DNA from 3 places in the Kurthia sp. FSL E2-0154 genome. Region 1 is predicted to be linked to each of the others. Evidence: riboswitches for the same ligand, from Rfam matches in the RefSeq annotation. Region 1 holds a riboswitch; each other region holds the start of a gene.
The links. A riboswitch is a leader RNA that binds a small molecule or an ion and turns the genes downstream of it on or off. The one in region 1 is predicted to bind S-adenosylmethionine.

Region 1 (8,073 bases):
TTGCCCTGTGCTTGCACCAACGAATGTAAGACGTGTTACATCACCTGTTACATGAAGGGAATCAATAAGTGAATCACTTAATTGACGTTGTGAAATCGTATTTAAAAATTTACGTGTTGTCGCATGTTGTGGATTTGTGAACAATTCAATTGTCGAGCCTTGTTCCACAACTGAACCGTTCTCCATCACATAGACATGGTCGCAAATTTTTTGAATAACATTCATTTCATGTGTAATTAATAAAATTGTAATGCCAAGCTCACGATTGATTTTTAGGAGTAAATCTAAAATTGAATCCGTCGTTTCTGGGTCGAGTGCTGAAGTCGCTTCATCGCTTAATAAAATAGTCGGTTCAAGTGATAGGGCGCGTGCAATCGCGACACGTTGTTTCTGCCCGCCAGAAAGTTGAGCAGGATAGTTCGTTGCGCGGTCTTCTAAACCAACAATTTGTAGGTATTTTTGTACACGTGCACCTAATTCTTTTTTCGGTACACCCGCTAGCTTTAATGGAATCGCGATATTTTCATACACTGTGACTGTTTTTAATAAGTTAAAGTGTTGGAAAATCATACCGACTTTACTGCGTACTTTACGCAAACCAGATGCCGATAACTTCGTTAAATCTTTCCCATCGATTAGAACTTGTCCTTTTGATGGTTGTTCAAGTAGATTCACACAACGAATTAATGTACTTTTACCAGCACCACTATAGCCAATAACACCATGAATTTCTCCAGCAGGTACTGTAAGATTGACATCTCTTACAGCAGTTACGACTTTTTTATTTGAAACGAAATTTTTCTCAATATTTTTCAGCTCAATCATAGATGACTCCTCCTTTTCAATCTAACCGTTTACTTATCGAATACAGGGATTACTGCACCGTCAAATTCATCTTCAATGAATTTTTTCACTGTCTCTGAGTGATAAGCTTTAACGAATTTTTTCACATCTGCGTCATTTTTATGTGATTCTTCTACAACAATTGCGTTGATATGTGGTGAATCTGTATTTTCACGTAGTAGCGCTGTTTTTGGATCAATGCCTGCTTCTAAAACGAAGTTCGTATTAATCATTGCTGCATCTACTTCATCTAATTGACGTGGTAATTGTGAAGCTTCTAGTTCTACAAATTTAAATTTGTTTTTGTTTTCTGCAATATCTTTTGGTGTTGCCAATTTATCGCCAGTATCTTTTAGAGAAATAACTTTTTTGCTTGCTAGTACTTGTAGGGCACGATCACCATTTGCTGCATCATTTGGAATTGCGATTGTTGAACCTGCTTTTAAATCTTCTAATTTCTTCACTTTTTTCGAATATAGACCCATTGGCGTTAAAATCGTTGTACCAACTGATACAAGGTTTTCATTTTTCTCTTTATTGAAGTTCGCTAAGAAAGTTAGTGTTTGGAAACTGTTTGCATCCAAGTCACCTTCTACAAGAGAAGTATTCGGTAATACATAATCAGAGAATGCTTTAATCTCAACATCTAAACCATCTTTTTTCGCTACTTCCGCTGCTTTTTTTGCGATTTCTTCGTGTGGTCCGCCTGTTACGCCTAATACTAATTTGTTATCTTCGGCTGCTGCTTGGCTATCTTCTGTTTTCTTCCCACATGCTGCTAATACTGATGCTGATAATACAAGTGATAATACGATTCCTGTTGCTTTTTTCATAAATAAAACGCTCCTTTTTGTATGTAGTATATAAAAAAACCTCTCTTAACAAAAAGAGAGGTGAAAGTGTTGGTTTTACCTCTCTTATCTATCAAGATTTTGTCATCTTGCTGGAATTAGCACCTTTCACAATACCGATGTATTGGAAGGTTGCCGAGCTTCATAGGGCCAGTCCCTCAGCTACTCTTGATAAGAGATTTTATATTTTTATATAACTATTTGATATATTCAATCTATAGATAATTTTCAGTAAAGTCAAACATTATTTTCTTGAGAAAACAAAATTAATGCACTTTCGAGCGAAAAACAGTCGAAATTTCAGGTAGATGTGCAATACGTTCTACAGCTTCAACTAATCGTTCAGGCGATACGAGTAAACCAACGCGAACGTAACCCTCGCCATGTAGACCGAATCCGTTACCTGCTGCAACTGCAACAGAAGCTTGTTCTAAAAGAAGATTTGCAAAAGCTTCACTCGTATAACCTTCAGGCACTTTTAACCAAGCAAAAAAACTACCGGCAGGTGCTGTGACAGACCATCCAACTTTTGAACATGCTTGAATAAGTGCTTCACGACGAGCTTCATATATAGCCAATTGTTCTTCTACACAATCTTGTGGACCTGTTAATGCATGTGCTGCGGCAACTTGAATCGCTGGGAAAATGCTGCAATAAAGGTGATCTTGTAGCAAATTAAGTCCTGCAATCACTTCATTATTGCCGACAGCAAAGCCAACACGCCATCCTGCCATATTATACGTTTTCGATAAGGTATAAAATTCAACACCGATCTCTTTTGCACCCTCTGTTTGTAAAAAACTAGGCGGTTTTACACCATCAAAACCAAGTGCTCCATAAGCGAAGTCATGCATAACAACGAAGTCATGCTGTTTTGCAAGCTGTACCGTTTCTTCAAAAAATGCAGGTGTCGCTGTAGCACCTGTAGGATTATTCGGGTAATTCAAATACATTAATTTTGCACGTTCTAAAATATCAGGTGCAATTTCCGCGTAATCAGGTAAAAACTGATTTTCAGCAAGAAGTGGCATCGTTTCAAAGTTTACATGACTAAGTGCGACACCTGATAAATAGTCGGGATAGCCAGGGTCAGGAAGTAACATGGTATCGCCAGCATTTAAGAGTGTCAGCGGCAGTTCTACTAGACCAGCTTTCGCACCGAATAGCACAGCGACTTCTGTTTCAGCATCGAGTGTTACATCATATTCACGTTTATAAAATGTCACAATCGCCTCTTTTAATTCATCAATTCCACGAAACGGTGAATATTTATGATTCGCGACATCGGCTGTTGCCTCTTGCATCGCCTTGACGATATGAGGAGGTGTCGGGCGGTCTGGATTTCCCTGACCTAAATTAATAATATCGTGACCTTCTGCAACTTTTTCGGCTACACGTTTTGCGAGTTTAGCGAAAAATTGTTCAGGTAATTGTTTGAGTAAATCAGAATAAGGCATTTGGTTGCCTCCTTTGGCTTTTTTGTTATGATAGAGAAAGAAATATTCTGAATAGTAGAAGTTTTATCGTGAATCATAATACTTTTCAGAAAAAAAGTCTAGGTGGTGGAGAGATGAAATTAGGTTGTATTCAGCTACAAGTTGCTTTTGGCGATGTTGAAAAAAATTTTTCTCGTGTGGAAGAATTCATTCGAGAAGCTGCAAATAAAGGGGCAGAAATTGTCATTCTACCAGAGATGTGGAATACGAGTTATGCACTTGAAAAACTTGAAGGTCTTGCGGATATTGACGGAGAAAGAACAAAAGCCTTTTTATCACAATTAGCAAAAGAATTGCATGTTCATATTGTTGGTGGTTCAGTCGCAACGAAAAAGGGCGACAAATTCTATAATACGATGCTCGTCTACAATAATGAGGGTGAGCTAGTAGGCGAATACGATAAAGCACACTTATTCCGCTTGATGGATGAACACTTGCATTTATCTTCTGGTAACACACAAAATAATTTCAAACTGGGTGATTTAGATGCAGCAGGCGTGATTTGCTACGATATTCGTTTCCCAGAATGGTTACGTCTACACGCATTAAACGGCGCAAAAGTATTATTCGTTTCAGCGCAGTGGCCAACTGCACGAATTGATCATTGGAAAACTTTATTACAAGCACGTGCAATTGAAAATCAATGTTTTGTGGTAGCAGTCAATCGCATTAGTCGCAATAAAGATAACTTTAACGGACAGTCGATGGTAATCGAACCATGGGGTGAAATTTTATGGACTGGTGGAGAAGATGAGGAATTAGCGATTGTCGACGTTGATTTTTCAAAAGTTGATGAAGTGCGCACACGTATTCCAGTCTATGATGATCGCAGACCAGAATTGTATCAAGATGTATTGAAATAAAAAATGAAGCTAGGGCTGATGCGTCCTAGCTTTTTTAGAATACGCTATTTAGAGAGTAAATTTTGCTTATTTTCTTGTATTTTGTTCGTTACATCGAGTAGTCTTTTCGCTAGTTTTGGCTCGATAATCTCATAAACTGTATCAGTATCTTGTGTTGGGATTGTTATGTAGTTATTTTCATAAATGAAAAGTTGAAAAGAGTCACCAACACCTGAGAATGAAATACTTGTGTAGTTTTTAGGGTCTTTGATTTTTTTACAGACATTGATTTTACTAAAGAAAGTAGCGTGGAAGAATCATCTGAAGTAATTTGATAAATTTGATCTTCAGGTGAAATGAGTGTATTTGCTTTTACTTTAGAGAGTTGAATCTTAGTTAGAATATCGTGCTGTAAGGATTGTTTTTTCGGTATTTTGGCTACGACCACATAGGCAGTTAAGCTAACACATAAAAGAATTAGGGTGAAAAAAATTTTTTTCATGTTTTGACACCTCCAACTATAAAATACCATAAAAGGAATATTTTTAGTTAAAAATATAAGATAAAAAGTATAATAAATAAAACAGCATCTTACATTTAAGGGATTTAAGTTTTATTGTATATAATAAAATGAAACCGCTTCTATTAAATCTTTATTGAGATAATGGAGGTTTTAAAAAATTTGGGTCTTTATTTAAAGCTTTTTTCTCAAAGAATACTTTTAAAAAAGAAAAGTGTTCTTCTTTCACAATCGCGCTCGATTGATGAAAATCTTTATTCAACTAAGGTTTTGGAATTGAAGTATAAAGACGAAAAAATGCAAATTCACAGCATTAATAAATTGTCTCTTTATATAAGTTTTTGTTCAAATCCATAACCCTAAATTTGCATTTAGGAACGTTATTTTAAAATTGTATGTATATATCGACTTAGTCCGTTATAGATTTTAATTTTGATTGAAGTTCTTGAAGTGGGATTTTTTGTTGTTTTACATTCTGATTTCCCCAAAAATTATCTTCAGTATATCTAGGAATTAAATGAACATGAAAATGTGTTCCTTCATCCTGATACTATGTCAAGAAAATGGACAGAGGAAATTGAGATTTCGCTCTGAATCTATCGCGCTATCGCTTGCTCGCCTCACAAATAATTTAAGGGGCGTAACCCTTAAATTATTTGTGAGGTTAAAAGGGGTAGATTATATGACTCTAGCTTTCTGTAAAACTTCGAAATATTGCTTTTCGTATGCAACTGGCGACATATAATTTGTATATGAGTGGATCCGTTTGTAGTTATAGAAACTAACGATGTATTCAATGATACTTTTCTTGGCTTGATCTCTCGTTTTATACTTTTCGTGAAAAACTAGTTCTCGTTTGATCACGCTATGAAACGACTCAATACATGCATTATCGTAACAGTTTCCTTTTCTGCTCATGCTTGTGATGATTCCGTTAGTTCGTAATACTTGTTGGTATTCCTTCGATGCATACTGGCTCCCACGATCAGAGTGATGAATAAGTCCAGAAGTTGGAGATTGAGCTCTAATTGCCCGTTTTAAGGCAAGAATCACTAACTCTTTTGTCATCCTCGCATCCATCGCCCATCCGATAATTCTCCTTGAAAACAGCTCCATAATTGTCGCTAGATACAACCATCCTTCACTTGTCCATATATACGTAATATCCGCTACCCATACTTTCCCAGGTCGGTCTACTTTGAATTGCTGGTCTAATAGATTCGAATAGATTGGTAGATTATGTTTTGAATTCGTCGTCGCTTTGTATTTTTTCACTGTTTTTGAACGTATTCCTTCATTTTTCATAATTCTCGATACTGTTTTTTGTGATACATGGACTCCTTCCGAATTCAATTGTTTTGTGATTTTAGGACTACCATAATTTCTTCTGGAATCTAAATACACTCGTTTTATTTGGCTTGTTAACTTTTCTTTACGCTCTTTTTGCTTACTTTTTGGGCGGTTCAGCCACTCATAGTAACCACTTCTTGAAACACCTAATACTTCGCACATCTTTGCCACACGGTATTCGTGTCGGTGCTGTTGAATAAAGTCATAAATTACTTCTGGTCTTTTGCAAAGATGCTCATAGCCTTTTTTAAGATGGCATTTTCCTCTTCTAGATCACGGATTCTTTTTTGTAACTCTTTATTTGCCTTGTCCTCTGGTTTTAAATTTCCGCTACCAACAAAAGCAGCTTCTCCATCTTTACCAAATTTTCTAACCCAGTTGTGTAACGTTTGTTCCGCAAGGTCTAGCTCACGTGCAACTTCCGCAACTCTCTTGCCACTTTCAACTAACTGTACTGCCTCTAATTTGAATTCTTTGTCGTAACTTTTTCGATTGGTCATTTTAGACACTCCTAGTAAATTATTGAGACTATTATACTTTATAAACTCCCAATTTACTGTGTCCATAATTTAGACTATCATCATCCATAATTTTTCCATTATTTTGAATTACACTAATACCAGTAACTGAAAAATATTTTTCGAAAACATTAATTATCGATTTTTCTAATTCTATTAATTCAATAGATCGAGAAGGGGTAATATCTCTAATATCCATGACATGATTTTTCGAGATAATGAGTAAATGTCCAAATTGAATAGGGTCAATATCAAAAACTACTTTATAATTTTTAGATTCAAGAAGTACTTGTTCTTCTAATATTTCATTACAGAAAATACATTTCATAATAGGCACCTTCTTTTTATAACAATAATATTGAATGTGAATGTTTAAATTAACAATTTTTCCAATCAATTGAACGCGTAGAAAACGACTCCTGCGGGAATAGCATGAGCTGAAAACCCCACAGGAACGTAGTGACGAGGAGTTTGAAGCCATGCCCGCGGAAAGCGTTTTTCGAAGCGAAAATTGATGTGAACGAACAAATCCCGTATGATTTTGAAAAATCATACGGGATTTACTTTGTTAAAAATACTTTTGTTTCAAGCTCTTTTTATACACTCAAACAAAATGGTAAATTAAATGTTTTGTTTGGCTTTAATTTTTCAAATAGATGATAGAGCATATAGTATTCAATCCCACGCGTTCTTTTCAGTGCATTGGAAGAACAACGTGTAAATTCGTCAAGTTGTTGTTTAGAGAATGCTTGCAATGCGAGAAGTGTATCTCTGCGCCATTTACTTTGAAGACGATGGATATAATCACTTGCTTTCGCGTGATTCCCACGCTCAATTTCAATTTGTGCCAAAATATAATAACGAATCTCTGCTTTTTGAATTTTTTCTGCTTCAAAAAAAGCTGCATCATAGCGTTTTTCTAACAGTAATAACAGTGATTTGAAATAAGGGTATTCTTGTTCATGCATAGGATTTTGTAATAAGTGTTCGAGGATTTTTTTCTGTTGAGGAGCGCCATCATGAATAGCGATATAAAAATGTGAATAGAGGGAAGAAGTTTGTTTTTGTGATAAGAAACGATCGATTTTTCGTATATTTCGCGTGCCGAAAATAGTATATATTTGCGGTAGCGTAGTAAATAAAAAAAGATAAAACATCGTAATCAAGACGAGAACAAATGGATGTAATCCGAAATCATTTAAAAAACTACACAGTAAGAAAGCGCCTAAAAAAATAAAAATAAGGTGTAAACGTTGCATCGCTTTTTCCTCCTTTAATGTAGTAACTATAAAATACCCCTTCATGTAGAATACAAACTGTTCTCTTGAAAAAAACAATTTGTTGAATTTTAGAAATAGAACGCTTATAATGATTTTACTAAGAAATATTGATTTTAAAGGGTTTTGGGAACGTGTTAAATGTCCTTTCTGAAAATTCAAATGTATGCTCGGAAAAGATGTCCTTTGGAAAAACACAAATGTAAACGCAACGAGGAGGAAAAAAGATGAAGAAAATAATGATTACAGGCGCGTGCGGTCAAATCGGCTCAGAGTTAGTGGAGAAATTACGAAAAGAATACGGACGTGACAATGTTTTAGCGACAGATATTCGTAAACCTGCACACTCGACAGGTCCTTTTGAAATATTAGATGT
Region 2 (8,073 bases), 1.2 Mb from region 1:
ATACGTCAGCAGAACTCTTTAAAATACTTGTTGGAGAAGAATTATCAGACCAAAAATAATAATTTGACCTCGATTTTAGAGGTCTTTTATTATGCACTTTTAAGCAATTCAACAGTTTTATAATTAGATTTTTGACAGGCTGAAATAAGCATTTGTTCTATCCTCTTGTCAAATGCTAAATGTTTCCCTATTTCAAGCCAACGGAACCAATAAAGATAATTGTCTAAATAACGAGTTCCTACACCCTTAAAGCGTTCCATCCAACCTTTTAAACGATTATGAAAATTGTTTACGTGCTGGATGTGGAAAATCCCTTTTCTCACTCGTTGTTTTAATCGCTCATTTACCGTTTCGTGTTGTAACCCTTTAATTTTTGCAAACTTCTTATAGTTAGTTGCTGTATCTGTACATAGTAAAGCAGAAGCGTCAATATATCCCCCTATTGCCATATCTATTTCCTCTGCCTTAACACGACCTGTGCCTGCTTTTCGAGCAACTATATTTCCAATACGGTCTTGTGCAACTACAACAGCAATTTTAAGATTGGAAATCCCTCTTTTTTCATCTTTTTCTCCACGCTTTTTAGGTTTTCTATGGCTAATTTGACGATGACCTTTTAAGGATTCACGAAAGAATGTTTCGTCACTCTCAACGATACCTTGTAATTGGTTAAAACCAAGACTACTCAATGCGTATAAGATTTTATGTCGCCAATAAAATGCGGTAGAAATGTGGATTTGAAGTTTGTCAGCAATTTTAGGTAGCGTATATCCTTCAACCATAAGTTCGATATATTTAACCCATTTTTCAGGATAACGCGAGCCTGAGAATGGGTGTATTCGTCATATCATTAAACGACTTCCCACAATCTTTGCATAGATAGCGTTGGCGACTGCGATATTTACCATTCCGTTTAACATCTGTACTACCGCAATGAACACAGCCTAACCCCGAAGAAAATCGTGCTTCACGAATGTTTTTAAGAATTTCAACAATTTTATTCGGTTCTTCTGGAAATAAATCTTGCTTCATTGCTTCAAATAGTGCTAACTGTTCCGATTTACTTAATTCACTAAAATCCTCATAAACATCTAGCCACATAATCTATGCCTCCTTAAAAACTATAATGTCTTACTCTTTATACCTATACCCAAGAAAGCAACAATTTATGCGAAAACAGCCTTTTTTAATAAACGTTTTAAATTTAAGTTTACAAATTTATAAACAAAATGTTATATTGTTTATATAAATAGGAGGTGTATGATGGAGAAAGATATATTTGAGCAGGCGACTGTTGAACAATTAGTAAAAGGTTTTATAGAAGATGAACAAAGCTATACATGTATTTTTTGTGGTGATGTTATTGAAAAGGGCATTATTTACCCACACAATGAGCGTTTATTAGAAGCACAAAAATATATGGAAGTTCATATTCAAACGCAACATCAATCACCTTTTCATTATTTTATTCAGCTTAATAAAAAAATGACGGGGTTAACAGAACAACAAAGCCATGTAATGAAAGCTTTTTATGAAGGTAAAACAGATCAGCAAATTCAGCAAGAATTAGCGATTGGTAGTGCCTCTACAATTCGCCAATATCGTTTTGCATTGAGAGAAAAAGAGCGCCAAGCAAAAACATTTTTAGCGATGATGACTTTATTAAAAGAACAGGAGGAGAATCCAGTGGAATATGTGCCAATCCATGCAACAGCTACAATGGTAGATGAACGCTATCATGTAACGCGTGAGGAGGAAGAAGAAGTACTAAGAAAACTTTTCCCGAATGGTTTAGAGGGACAATTAGTGCGCTTCCCCAAAAAACAGAAGCAAAAAGTAATCGTATTACGCGCAATTACATCGATGCTTGATCAAACGAAAAGATATACAGAGCAAGAATTAAATGCAGCGATTGCTAAATATGATCCGGATTATGTAACAATTCGTCGTTATTTAATTGAATATGGTTTTGTAGACCGAGAAAATGATGGTAGTGCTTATTGGGTGAAAAAATAAGAAAAGAGATGAATGGAATGGATCAACGAAAAATATTAAAAGAGCAGTATAAAGAAATAAAAATTGAAGCAGGTATTTATACGATTACAAATAAGCAAACTGGAGACATATATATCGGTTCATTAAATAATCTAAAACGATTGAATGGAATTATTTTTCAATTAAATACCGGAACACATATGCACAAAAATTTACAGCAATCATGGAAAGAGCAAGGAGAGTCATCCTTTGAATATACTATTCGAGAAGTGATAAAGGGAGATCTAGTCGATGAACTAGGAATGAAAAAAGCTTTAGAACAAACACAACAAAAGTGGGAAAATCAATTAGGTCATACAATTTCATTAAATTAAACAAAAATAAAAGAGGCTCTCTTTGGGAAAGAGCCTCTTTTCTATTTAAACCATATGATATTTGGGTGTAACTAATCTTAAACTAAAGGAGCGCCTTTTGTTGCGATATCTTCGGCCACTTTACCGAATTTTTTGAAGTTCTCGTGGAACATACCAGCCAGTTGTGTTGCTTTGATGTCATAAGCATCTTTATCAGCCCAAGCATTACGAGGATTTAATAATTCAGTTGGTACGCCTTCAATTGAAGTTGGAATTGCTAAACCGAAGAATGCATCTTTTTCAGTTGGTACATCATTTAATTTACCTTCGATTGCAGCATTAACCATCGCACGTGTATAAGAAAGTTTCATACGTGTACCTGTACCGAATGAACCACCAGTCCAACCAGTGTTTACTAGGAATACATTAACATTATGTTCATCAATTTTCTTACCTAACATTTCAGCATATACTGTTGCTGGTAATGGTAAGAATGGAGAACCGAAGCAAGTAGAGAATACTGGTTCTGGTTCTACAACACCACGTTCTGTACCAGGTGTTTTTGAAGTGAAACCAGAGATAAAGTGATACATTGCTTGTTCTTTTGTTAATTTAGAGATTGGAGGTAATACGCCAAATGCATCTGCAGTTAAGAAGATGATTGTATTTGGGTGACCTGCAACAGATGGTAATACGATATTATCAATATTCGTAATCGGATAAGCAGCACGTGTATTTTGAGTAGGTGTTTCATCATCATAATCTGGGATACGTGTTTTTTCATCTACTACTACGTTTTCAAGTACTGTACCGAAACGAATTGCGTTATAAATTTCAGGTTCTTTTTCAGCTGAAAGGTTGATTGTTTTTGCATAGCAACCACCTTCAATGTTGAACACGCCATTATCTGACCAACCATGCTCATCGTCACCAACTAATTTACGATTTGCGTCTGCAGATAAAGTAGTTTTACCTGTACCAGAAAGTCCGAAGAATAAAGTTGTATCACCTTTTTCACCAACGTTTGCTGAGCAATGCATTGATAAAATACCTTGTTGTGGTAATAAGTAGTTCATAATACCAAAGATTGATTTTTTCATTTCTCCAGCATATTCTGTACCGCCGATTAAGATGATTTTCTTTTCAAGTGAAACCATAATAAATGTTTCTGATTCTGTACCGTCTACAATTGGGTCTGCATGGAATGTTGGAGCTGATACGATTGTGAAATCAGCAATATGGTTTGCAGCTTCTTCTTCTGTTGGACGAATGAATAGATTATGTGCAAACAGATTATGCCAAGCATATTCATTTACAACGCGGATTGCTAAACGTGTTTCAGCGTCAGCACCAGCAAAACCTTTGAATACGAACACTTCTTCTTTTTCTTTAAGATAATTAATTACTTTTGTATAAAGGGCATCAAATACTTCAGATGAGATTGGACGGTTTACTGAACCCCAATCAATATGATCTTTTGAAGACGCTTCTTCAACCATAAACTTATCTTTAGGAGAACGACCTGTGTATTTACCTGTGTTAGCACGTAATGCACCATCAACTGTTAAAATCGCTTCACCGCGAGATGTTGCTTTTTCAACTAGTTCTGGAACAGTTAGTTGTTCTTTAATGTTATTACCTGATAGAAGTGTGTTCAGTTCATTCATCATTTCTACTGAATTCATAATGTGTATATACCATCCTTTTTTCGTATTTATTGTACCCACAAATGTGGTTAGTCATCATTTATGGAATTAGTATAACACATTAAAAGAATTAGTCTATACTAATATGATATGTTTTTTTATTTTTTTAACATTTTACCATGTTTAGGACAAATTATATATATACTTTATTTAAAACGCTCTATATAGGTATAACATTTAAGTCATATTCAAATTGAGGTTGACATCGACGTATAATTCTACTAACATAGGCTATGAACGGATACTCTTATCCCGAGCTGGTGGAGGGTCAGGCCCTACGAAACCCGGCAACCTGCATTTCATTTCACGAGATGCGCTGGTGCTAATCTGAATGCAAGGATTCATTCCTTGAACGATAAGAGTGAAAGGTGCTTACGAAATAACCCCTTTCTCTCATACTGTATGAGTGAGAGGGTTTTTTTATTTCAAAATATATGGTGGTGGAAAAAACCATCTTTTTATTACGTATATACTGGCACTTTCTATAAAAAAATCCTCGTGTAAAAAGCAGCATAGGCTGGCTTGGAGTTTTTTCTACAATAATATAGAAGGAACACACATGGATAAAGAGTACCGTATCTTTTTTCGAGGCGATCTCGTATAGGAGGAAACCAATTATGGCTCAACGTCGATTATTTACATCAGAAAGTGTTACGGAAGGACACCCTGATAAAATTTGTGACCAAATTTCAGATGCGATTTTAGATGCAATCATCGCAAAAGATCCAAATGCTCGTGTGGCATGTGAAACAACTGTTACAACAGGACTTGTGTTAGTAGCAGGAGAAATTACAACATCTACATATGTAGATATTAAAGGAATTGTTCGTGAAACAGTTCAAGAAATCGGTTATACACGTGGTAAATATGGTTTTGATGCAGAAAACCTAGCTGTACTTGTGGCAATCGGTGAACAGTCACCTGATATCGCACAAGGTGTAGACCAAGCTTTAGAAGCACGTGAAGGAAGCATGACAGATGAAGATATCGAAGCAATCGGTGCTGGCGACCAAGGTTTAATGTTCGGTTATGCAAATAATGAAACACCTGAACTAATGCCGCTACCAATTAGTCTAGCGCATAAATTATCACGTCGCTTAACAGAAGTTCGTAAATCAGGATTATTAAAGTATTTACGTCCAGATGGTAAAACACAAGTAACGGTAGAATACGATGAAAATAACCACCCTGTACGTGTGGATACAATCGTTATCTCAACACAACATGATGAGGAAGTAACATTAGAACAAATCAATGAAGATCTTCGTAAACATGTGATTGCGGAAGTTGTACCGGCTGAACTATTAGATGTAGATACAAAATACTTTATTAATCCAACAGGTCGCTTTGTAATTGGTGGACCAAAAGGTGATGCAGGTTTAACAGGTCGTAAAATTATTGTTGATACTTACGGTGGTTATGCACGTCATGGTGGTGGTGCATTCTCTGGTAAAGATGCTACAAAAGTTGACCGTTCAGGTGCTTATGCAGCACGCTATGTAGCGAAAAATATCGTAGCTGCTGGTCTTGCAGATAAAGCAGAAGTACAGCTAGCATACGCAATCGGTGTAGCACAACCTGTATCAATCGCAATCGATACATTCGGCACAGGCAAAGTAACAGAAGCAGAACTTGTAGAAGCTGTTCGTGAATTATTTGACTTACGTCCAGCAGGTATTATTAAAATGCTTGATTTACGCCGTCCTATATATAAACAAACAGCAGCTTATGGACATTTTGGACGTACAGATTTAAATGTTCCATGGGAAGCAACAGACAAAGCAGATGCATTAAAAGCAAAACTTTTAAAATAATAAAGTAAAATGGTAGGAGTCATGCAAAAACATGAAACTCCTGCCATTTTTTTATCGTTTACATCAATTTTTAACAGTGTAAAATAGTGTAAGTGAGAAAAAATGTATCCATATACATCTAAGGAGCTTAAAAATGAGAAATAAAGTGATTCGAGTTGTAATATTATTCTTTATAATTGTAGGTTTGAGCTTAATTTACGAAAATCAGTATACGATGACTACAGTCCAAGCAGCGCAAAAAAATACCTACACAATTTCACCATCTTCAAAACCTTTCGACCCAATAATTCTTCGTTATTCAACATATAATAAAGATACGAAAGATTATTATCTTATTCGCTCTTATTTAGAACTCTTTGAAAAGAAAAAAGGTGGTACGCTTATTTTTAAAAAAGGGACATACACGATTTCTAATGCGCTTTATGTACCGTCTAATGTAACGCTTCAATTTGAAGACGGAGTAAAAATCATAAAAGGAACAAAGACAGGGACATATGTATTTCAACCATCTACATCAATTTTTCAATTAATTCGCCCGTCTAAAGCACACTCAACAGGCGTATATGATAAGTACAAAGGTGAAAAAAATATTAAGTTTATAGGAAAAGGGAATGTTACATTTGATATGAAAAATCATGAGCGTGGTATAGCCATTATTATGGGACATAATCAGAATGTAACAGTGGAGGGTATTCAGTTTAAAAATATGTACAATGCACACTTTATTGAAATGGATGCCTCTAAAAATGTAACGATAAAAAATTCATCATTTAAAAATGCTAAGGATAATGCTTCATCTATTAAAGAAGCGATTAATTTAGATACACCAGATCGTACAACGAATGGCTGGAGTCAACAATGGAGTAAATTTGATGCGTATCCAAATACAAATGTATTAATTGAGAAAAATGAGTTTTCAAATATGCCACGCGCAATTGGTACGCATAAATATTCGTATAAAAAATTGCATAATCAAGTAGTTATTCGTTCGAATATTTTTTATAATTTACGAAAAGATCCAATTCGTGCGATGAATTGGTCGAATACATTGATTGAAAAAAATACATTTAAGATGAGTAAAAAGCATGCTGAAACATTCAATGCAAATGGAATTATCGCAAATGGCACAATCAATCCAACAATTCGTAATAATACGTTTGATTATTTTAATACGGCTGTGTCGTTTACACCGCATGTAAACAATGGCGCTGGAACGAATGAGTGGATTTACTGTGAAGTAACTGAGCAAAATAAAAAAGATTTATTAACAAATACACTTCAAAATATGTTAAGTGAGATAATTTATATCAAAAACAATATCCAACCAGATGGTACACGTAAAACGGAGCGAGTTGACTTTCCAGAGAGTGTATTAAGAAAAACAATTTAAGAATCTGAGACAAAAGTATTTTCAACAGAGCAAATCCCGTATGATTTTTCAAAATCATACGGGATTTGTTCGTTCAGATCATTTCCGCTTCGGAAAACGAATAGAGGTAGGCGAGAAAAGAACGCAACGTCCTGTTGCAAATCTTGCCCCACGATATTACGTAGCGCTCGGGTATGGCTTCAAACTCCTCGTCACTACGTTCCTGTCGGGTTTTCAGCTCACGCTATTCCCTCAGGAGTCATTTTTACGCGTTCAATTGATTTGATCATTCGTATTGAGACATATTATTTTGTTCTGTCCTAGGTTCTTTTTAATGATTTATATGAAAATTTCTCTATATTTAACGAGTAAAATTATGGAATAAGGGAAAATAATAGAGATGGTAAAAAATAAATAAGGAGGTATGGTCTGATATTTTATATGCGTATAAAAAGAGAGGGGTGAATAAGAAAAATACGTATAGTAGCATATGTACTATTTAAATAGAAGAAACTCTATTTAAAAGCCAGATTTTACAGACTATTTTAGAAGACGTTGAATTTAGAATTGAGTATTGAAGAAAAGAAGAACAATGTTATAATGGGTAAGAAGTTTTTCCTATATAATATATGAGTAAACTCCTTCAATCGAAAAGATTTACAATTCAAACGAATAGACTTTGTTTTTGTAAGGTTTATGTCGTTTGTTTGTGGCTTTTTCCATTTTCAAGAGTTTTTCGTGTAAGAACGACCTATTTTTGCAGTGTATTCTAGAATTTATAAAAAGTTGCAAAAGAAATATTGGTTTATGAAAACTAATTAAGTTATTAAAAGGTA
Region 3 (8,073 bases), 2.0 Mb from region 1:
GGCTTCTGTCCAATGAACGGAATAGCCTTTTCCCTTTGCACAAAATACTGAATTTGAACTGTACTCAGGGTCAGCGTCTTTTTGATAGGTAATTTGATCTATCACTTCTTCTACATTATGACACACATCATAGCCATCGACACGGAGTTGCAGATTACCTCGACCATTCGTTGAAGCAGCAAACTGAATTGGATAGTTACGCATCGTTGCAACTGGTGCACGACCTGTCATATATACCTGTTCACCCATAAATTGTGGTTCATCTAGTTGTGCATGACGATTCGTTACATCTGTGACAATGCGTCCAAATAGTTCATGATGCACCTTCAATGAAAATGAATAATACGGTTCAAGTAATTGATTTTCAGCTTGTTCTAATCCTTGACGCAAGGCACGTAATGTCGCTTCTCTAAAATCACCACCTTCTGTATGCTTCGGATGCGAACGTCCTGTTAAAATCGTTACACGTAAATCAGTGATTTCAGAACCTGTTAAAATACCACGATGTTTTTTTTCAATCAATGATTGTTGAATCATATTTTGCAGTCCGATTGCTAAATCATTCGGGTGGCACTTGCTCATTACTTCAATTCCAGCTCCACGTTCATTTGGTTCGATTTGTAAATGCACCTCTGCATAATGTTTTAACGGTTCAAAATGGCCGTATCCTCGTACCGTCTGTTGAATCGTCTCTTTATAGATAATTGTCGGTTCTGTAAATGCAATTTGCTCGCTAAAACGTTCTTCAAAAATTTGCTGTAGCACTTCTAATTGAATCTCCCCCATAATATGAAGTGTTATTTTCTGTATTTCTTCTTGCCACGTCACACTAAGTGCTGGATCTTCTGCTTCTAACAGACGACAATATGCTAGTAACTCTTTCGGATGTAAGGCGCCTTCATAAACAATTTGTGTGCGCATGGTTGGACGCAAATCTATTTCATAAGAAGGCGTAAATTCACCTACTCCCATACCAACTGTTGCTTCTTTCAAACCAATTACCGCTACCGTATCACCTGCTTCCGCTCGTTGTAATTCCTCAAATTTTTTACCGTGATATTTACGAATTTGTGTGACTTTAAACCAATTCCCACCACAGCGTACATCGTCTCTTACTTTCAACGAACCTTGATGAATTTTTATAAAGGCCATACGTTGATTTTGTTCAATATGACGAATTTTATAAATCATTCCTTGTAACTCTCCCGATTTATGCTGTGGCTGGAGCAATGTATCTAGCACTTCTAATGCAAAATCGATGCCTTCATCTTTTAATGCTGAGCCATATAAAATCGGTGAAAACTCTTGTACCATGAAAGCTTTCGAAAGCCTTTTTTGCCATTCGCTTTCGGATAAACTTCCTTCTAAATAGTCTTCTAAATATTGCTCATCTCGTCCTGCAAATTCTTCTATTCCTGTTGCCCAGTCATGAAATGGTAGTGCATATTCCATTAATTCTTGTTGAATTTCTTCTGTCACTGTTGCTGCATTGGCACTAATTAAATCCATTTTATTAACGAAAAACAGTGTAGGAATACGATATTTTCTTAGTAAACGATAAACTGTTTCTGTATGTCCCTGTACACCGTCTGTTCCATTTAATAGAAGAATTGCCCCATCCAGTGCCATAATCGAACGCTCCATCTCTGCCGCGAAGTCGACATGTCCTGGTGTATCAATCACCGTATAATCATTTTCTCGATATGTAAAAGTGGCCTGTTCCGCAAAAACGGTAATGCCACGCTGTTGTTCAATCTCATGCAAATCTAAATGTGCATTTTGATGATCGACACGCCCAATGGTGCGAATACTTTTCGTATGAAAAAGTAATTGCTCTGAAAAGGTGGTCTTCCCTGCATCTACATGCGCTAAAATGCCAATTGTTTTCTTCATTATCTTTCCTCATTTCTTATCAAAGCGTCTCTACTATGAATTATATCATGTCCAATAATAAAACCATCTTCTTTCGAATATACACGAAAAAAGATGGTTTGCTGTTTATTCCCATTCATACGGTGTTTCTTGGTACACATAGTAATTCAACCAATTGGAGAATAATAGATGCGTGTGTGAACGCCAACGATTCAACGGTTTTTTCGTTGGGTCGTCGTTCGGGAAATAGTGTTTTGGTACTTGCGGTTCGATGCCCTTTGCAACATCACGGTCATATTCTTGCTTTAATGTATCTGCATCATATTCTAAATGACCTGTAATCATAATTTGTTTTTCATCACGCGATACGATAATAAATGCCCCTGCTTCGTCTGATTCAGACACGAGTTCTAAATCAGGATGGTTTAAAATAGCCTCTCTTGAAACAGAGGTATTACGTGAATGTGGTGCTGTATATACATCATTAAATCCGCGAATTAACTTAACGGTACTATCATGCACGATGTGATCGAACACACCCGAACATTTTGACGGTAATGTATATTTTCCAATACCATAATGATAGTAGAGTGCCGCTTGTGCGCCCCAACAGATATTCAAAACAGACGTGACATTTGTTTTCGTCCATTCCATAATCTCGACCATCTCATCCCAAAAATCAACTTCATGGAATTCAAATAATTCAATTGGCGCTCCTGTAATAATCATACCGTCAAATTTACGGTGTTTTACATGTTCAAACGTCGTATAAAATGACTCTAAATGATTTTTACTAACATTTTTTGATTCATGTGTCGCCGTATTTAAAAACGTAACATTTACTTGAAGTGGTGTATTTCCTAAAAGACGCAGTAGTTGTAACTCGGTCTTTTCTTTTTCAGGCATTAAGTTAAAAATTAAAATATTTAACGGACGAATATTCTGACTTGTCGAACGCACTTCGTCCATAATGAAAATCTTTTCCTCTTTTAAAATTTCAGTTGCTGGTAGCCCACTTGGTATATTGATTGGCATGATCAAACTCCCCCTTTAAATATAAAAAACCTCACTCTTTGATAAGAATGAGGCTACACATATGTATCCGACTCTTATCTATCAGAAGCATAATGGAGCTTCTGTAGGAATTAGCACCTTTCTGTTTTAAACAGAGGTTGCTGAAGCGTCATCGGGCCATTCCCTCGGCTTCTCTTGATAAGACAATATTGAATTATTAACTATCATAGCAGAACTATCCTTTAATAGCAAACATTTCTGATAATTCAATAAAATCTCTCGTTAAAAAACGTAAATAGTATTTTTAGCCAAATACAATATGGTAAAATAAAGAAGAAATAAGCGAATTAAAGGAGTGACACAACATGATGACGATGCATCGTTCAACATTAATGAATCAATTTCCGAAAGCCATTTTCGGTAGTTTAAAAGCTGCTGCAAAAAAGAAAGCGGCAACAGGCACAAAAATTATTGATTTAAGTTTGGGAAGTCCTGACTTACCACCTGCTCAAATTGTGCGAGAAGAATTAGCAAAACAAGCTGAAAAGGCTGATAGTTATGGCTATACGCTCGGTGGAACGGAGCGATTCCATGAAGCAGTTGCCAACTATTATCAACGTCGTAGTGGCGTGGAATTAGATCCACAAACAGAGATCATTCAAACGATGGGCTCTCAGGAAGGACTTGTGCATTTACCGCTCGCATTTTGTAATCCAGGAGATATCGTCTTAACAACGGACCCTGCCTATGTAGCGTATGCAGCAGGCATTCATCTCGCAAAATGTGAAGCGTATGCGATGCCATTAACAGCTGAACATCAGTTTTTACCTGATTTTGATGCCATTCCAGAAGATATTTGTGCACGTGCGAAAATGCTCATCTTAAATCTCCCAGGGAATCCTGTTCCAGCAATGCCTTCTGTCGCATTCTTTGAAAAAGCGATTGCTTTTGCGAAAAAACATAACTTAATCGTCATTCACGATGCCGCCTACTCAGAATTCTATTTTGAAGGTACAAAGCCGCTTAGTTTTTTGGAAGTACTAGGTGCAAAAGAAGTGGGTGTCGAGATTAATTCACTTTCTAAGAGCTTTAGTCTTGCAGGCGCTCGTATTGCGTATATCGTTGGAAACGCTTCCATCATTGAAACATTGGGCGAACTCAAATCACACCTTGATTATGGTACATTCCGTCCAATTCAAGATGCGGCATGTGTTGCACTCGACAATGCGGAATCAATTACAGATGAATTGCGTACCATTTTTTCGACAAGACATCGTGTACTATCAGAAGGTCTTGAAGCAATCGGCTGGGAACTCGCACCATCAGCTGGTGGTATGTTCGTTTATGCGAAGTATCCGCAACAACAGATGGATGACAAAGAATTTGTCTATCACGTTATTGAACAAACAGGCGTTGTACTTGTACCCGGTTCAATCTTCGGTGCATCGGGCAGAAACCATGTACGTATCGCACTCGTTCAAGATGAAAAACTATTACAAGAAGCTGTTACAAGACTCGCAACTTTATAAACAGAAAAAGTCTGAATCCCATCATCAATAAGGATTCAGACTTTTTATTATTCAAGCGGTGTTTCAGGTTCTGGTTGTAACAGGTCAACAGGTGCTTTTTTACGTTGTGTAAAGTAATACATAAGCATGACTGCCGCTACAATGACTGCTGTAAAGAGAATTTGAGAGCGCATACTTGGAATGAAGAACATCGCAATTGCAAGTCCTCCTACCATAATCATCGTGCCAATTGTTAAATACGGGAATAACCACATACGTAGTACGAGTTCATGTTCTGTTCCCTCTTTAATCGCACGACGACGCATAACAAGCTGAGAAGCTGCAATGATGAAATACATAATTAATGTAATCGCTGAACATGAATTGACTAAGAACATGAAGACCGCTTCTGGTGATACATAATTCATAATTACGGCAATATACGAGAAGAATGTACTCGCTAAAATGGCATAAACAGGTGCGCCGCGCTTATTCAACTTCAAGAAAATTTTCGGTGCTTGTCCTTCTTCTGCTAAAGCAAAAGACATACGAGATGTTGCATACAGTGCTGAATTCAGACAAGATAATACAGCGGTTAAAACGACAAAGTTCATAATTTGCGCTGCTGCTGGAATACCGACATAGTCGAGTACTGCAACGTAAGGACTTGTTAAAATACTCGATGAATCCCATGGAAGCAATGTCACAACGACGGTAATCGAACCGACGAAGAAGATCAGTACACGCCAGATGATTGAATTCGTCGCTTTTTGTACGGCATTCACCGGTTCAGCAGATTCTCCTGCTGCAATCGCCACAATTTCAGTACCCATGAATGAGAAGATGACAATGACAACACCCATCATGACTGCGCCAAAACCATTCGGTAAGAACCCACCCTGCCCTACTAAGTTCGTAAAGCCAACTGATGAAAAGCCTGGTACGATGCCAAAAATAATAAATGCACCGATTGCTAAAAATGCAATAATACTAACTACTTTAATTAATGAGAACCAGTACTCGAATTCACCAAAAGCCTTAACCGATACTAAATTGGTAACAGTTAATGTTAAAGTTAAGATTAAACTTAATAACCAAAGCGGAATCCCATCATACCAATATTGAATGATGGCTGCTGCTGCAGTTGCTTCTAGCGCGATGGCAATTACCCAGAAGAACCAATAAAGCCAGCCGACTAAAAATCCTGCCCATTTTCCAAGTGCCTGACTTGCATAAATCGCAAATGAGCCACTCGACGGATTTTTAGCTGCCATCTCCCCTAACATGCGCATCACAAGGACAACAATGGTTCCTGCAATCACATACGATAAGATGGCGCCAGGTCCAGCTAAGTGAATAACTGAACCACTCCCCATAAAGAGTCCCGCGCCAATAACACCAGCGATGGCGATCATCGTCATATGCCTCTTTTTTAACCCCTTTTGTAACGACTGACCTTCATTCATCTACAACACCCCTTTATGCTTTGCTATTTATCCCAAATGGCTTTCACAACGGTATCGACAATCATTTGTAAATCTTCATCACTTGTATTGAGTGGTGGTGATAATGTTAGGACATTATTATATCCTGCAACAGTTGCACCGTTCTTCCCAATGATGATGCCTTGTTGTTTACACGCTGCAATAATGTCATTCACAACCTGAACGGCTACAGGTTGTTTTGTCTCTTTATTTTCTACTAACTCAATACCAATTAATAAACCTTTTCCACGTACACTGCCAACAAGTGCATGATTTTCAAGCTGTTCTTGAAGTGTTTGTAAGATTTCTGCTCCCTTAATAGATGATCGTTCAAATAGCTGTTCTTGCTCCATTAGCTCAATATTTTTAAGCGCTGCTGCACAACTCGCTGTTGCACCGCCAAATGTATTGACATGTCGTAAATAGTCATACATCTCACTCCCATTGAATGCTTCATAGATTTCTCGCTTCACAGCAGTTGCAGATAGTGGTAAGTAACCACTTGTAATCCCTTTTGCCATCGTTACAATGTCTGGTTTTACACCGTAGTGTTGATGTCCGAACGGCTTTCCTGTACGTCCAAAACCACAAATTACTTCATCAACAATGAGTAATGCATCGTGTTTTTCACATACTTCTTTTATACCGCGCATATATTGCTCATTCGGTATAATCACTCCGCCACCTGTAATAATTGGCTCCATAATCATAGCTGCAATCGTCTGACCCATCTCCCATGTCATGACATGGTCGACTGCTTGAACAGAAGGAAGTGCAGTCGGTTCAGATGCTTTTTCTGGTTGACGGTACTCATCAGGCGGTGCAACATGTAAAAAGCCCGGCGCAAGCGGTTCGTATTTGTATTTGCGTTCTGCTTGACCTGTTGCTGCTAAAGATCCCATCGAATTTCCATGGTATGCACGATAGCGCGACACAATTTTATATTTAGATGCTTTTCCTTGTTGCGCATAATATTGGCGTGCAATTTTGAAAGCGACTTCATTTGCTTCCGAACCACTATTTGAGAAGAATACTACATAGCCACCACCTAGTAATTCATTTACTTTCTCTGCGAGTTGAATCGCTGGTGGATGTGATTGCGATAATGGCGCATAAGCATTTTTCACCATTTGATTGTAAGCAGCTTTTGCGATTTCTTCACGCCCATAACCAACATTTACACACCATAACCCTGCCATCGCATCGATATATTCATGACCATCTGAGTCTTGAATACGTGCACCATGTGCTTTTTCTATAATCATTGTTGCTTGCGGATTATACGGTTTCATCCCATGCCAAAGATATTGTTCATCTACTGCTTTTGCGTTCATTTCTGTTTGTGTTTTAGACACATCAACCACTCCTTCTCATTCATGTTGTCTTTCTTACTTGTATTATCTGACATGAAAGGAAGAAATGTATGTTACATAATGTAAAATAATTAACAGAATATTTTTACATAAGTTAGCTTATTCATGAATTTTCGAAGATTTTTCTATAAACTCTTTTACGTATAGCATCATCTCAAACATCATACGATGATGTGGTTCACTCGAATCCATTCCGATTAATTCTTCTATTTTTTTCAAACGATGATATAATGTTTGACGCACAATATATAATTTTTGAGCTGTTTCCTGTTTGGAGCAATTCGTTGCTAAATAAGCGCGCAATGTTGGGATTAACTCCGATGAATGTTTTTCATCATAGGCAATTAATGGTCCGAGATATTGCGTCATCACCTGCTCTACATCCATTGTTTGTTGTAAATTTAAAATCATATGCCCTAATAACACATCTTCATACAAACAATCTGTCGTCTGCAATACTTTTCGAATATGCATCGTTGTTCTGGCAGTTTCATATGCAGTCGGTACATCTTCCACTGATTCAACTGTTTTACCTGTCGCAATGCGTGTAACGGTGTCTGTTTTGAAAATCTTTTTAATCTTTAACACAGCCTCCCGTAACCGCGTCATCATTGAAGCTTCATCGCGCTGATTAAAAATAATCATATAATAATGCTCCTGATGATTCGTTGTACAGATTGTAAAGCCACGTTTTTCAAAAACATTGCGGGCATATAATGTAAAGTACACATCATCAAAGCCTTCTTGTCCTTCCAGCTGACCATTTGCTACATTCACATACAAAACGGTCATCTGCTTTATACGAATACGTTCATGTTCTTT

Region 2: another riboswitch for S-adenosylmethionine. It lies ahead of metK (methionine adenosyltransferase); the one in region 1 lies ahead of MHB75_RS14410 (MetQ/NlpA family ABC transporter substrate-binding protein).
Region 3: another riboswitch for S-adenosylmethionine. It lies ahead of metA (homoserine O-acetyltransferase MetA); the one in region 1 lies ahead of MHB75_RS14410 (MetQ/NlpA family ABC transporter substrate-binding protein).

Annotation. Positions count from the first base shown of each region.
Region 1 covers NZ_JBBOPO010000001.1:2,880,546-2,888,618, forward strand. The annotation lists gene MHB75_RS14405 (methionine ABC transporter ATP-binding protein) at 1-825, opposite strand, end outside; gene MHB75_RS14410 (MetQ/NlpA family ABC transporter substrate-binding protein) at 855-1,676, opposite strand; SAM riboswitch class I at 1,758-1,872, opposite strand; gene MHB75_RS14415 (pyridoxal phosphate-dependent aminotransferase) at 1,961-3,151, opposite strand; gene MHB75_RS14420 (carbon-nitrogen family hydrolase) at 3,265-4,053, shown strand; gene MHB75_RS14425 (hypothetical protein) at 4,217-4,534, opposite strand; one part of gene MHB75_RS14430 (IS3 family transposase) at 5,231-6,141, opposite strand; one part of gene MHB75_RS14430 (IS3 family transposase) at 6,141-6,402, opposite strand; gene MHB75_RS14435 (HIT family protein) at 6,434-6,748, opposite strand; gene MHB75_RS14440 (hypothetical protein) at 7,017-7,679, opposite strand; gene MHB75_RS14445 (L-threonine 3-dehydrogenase) at 7,925-8,073, shown strand, end outside.
Region 2 covers NZ_JBBOPO010000001.1:1,698,983-1,707,055, reverse strand. The annotation lists gene MHB75_RS08335 (hypothetical protein) at 1-59, shown strand, start outside; partial or broken gene MHB75_RS08330 (IS1595 family transposase) at 90-1,101, opposite strand; gene MHB75_RS08325 (DUF2087 domain-containing protein) at 1,261-2,016, shown strand; gene MHB75_RS08320 (GIY-YIG nuclease family protein) at 2,034-2,369, shown strand; gene pckA (phosphoenolpyruvate carboxykinase (ATP)) at 2,447-4,033, opposite strand; SAM riboswitch class I at 4,299-4,416, shown strand; gene metK (methionine adenosyltransferase) at 4,672-5,868, shown strand; gene MHB75_RS08305 (right-handed parallel beta-helix repeat-containing protein) at 6,002-7,258, shown strand.
Region 3 covers NZ_JBBOPO010000001.1:890,737-898,809, reverse strand. The annotation lists gene MHB75_RS04275 (translation factor GTPase family protein) at 1-1,893, opposite strand, end outside; gene metA (homoserine O-acetyltransferase MetA) at 1,999-2,907, opposite strand; SAM riboswitch class I at 2,979-3,091, opposite strand; gene MHB75_RS04265 (aminotransferase class I/II-fold pyridoxal phosphate-dependent enzyme) at 3,255-4,415, shown strand; gene MHB75_RS04260 (amino acid permease) at 4,463-5,860, opposite strand; gene MHB75_RS04255 (aspartate aminotransferase family protein) at 5,884-7,233, opposite strand; gene MHB75_RS04250 (PucR family transcriptional regulator) at 7,351-8,073, opposite strand, start outside.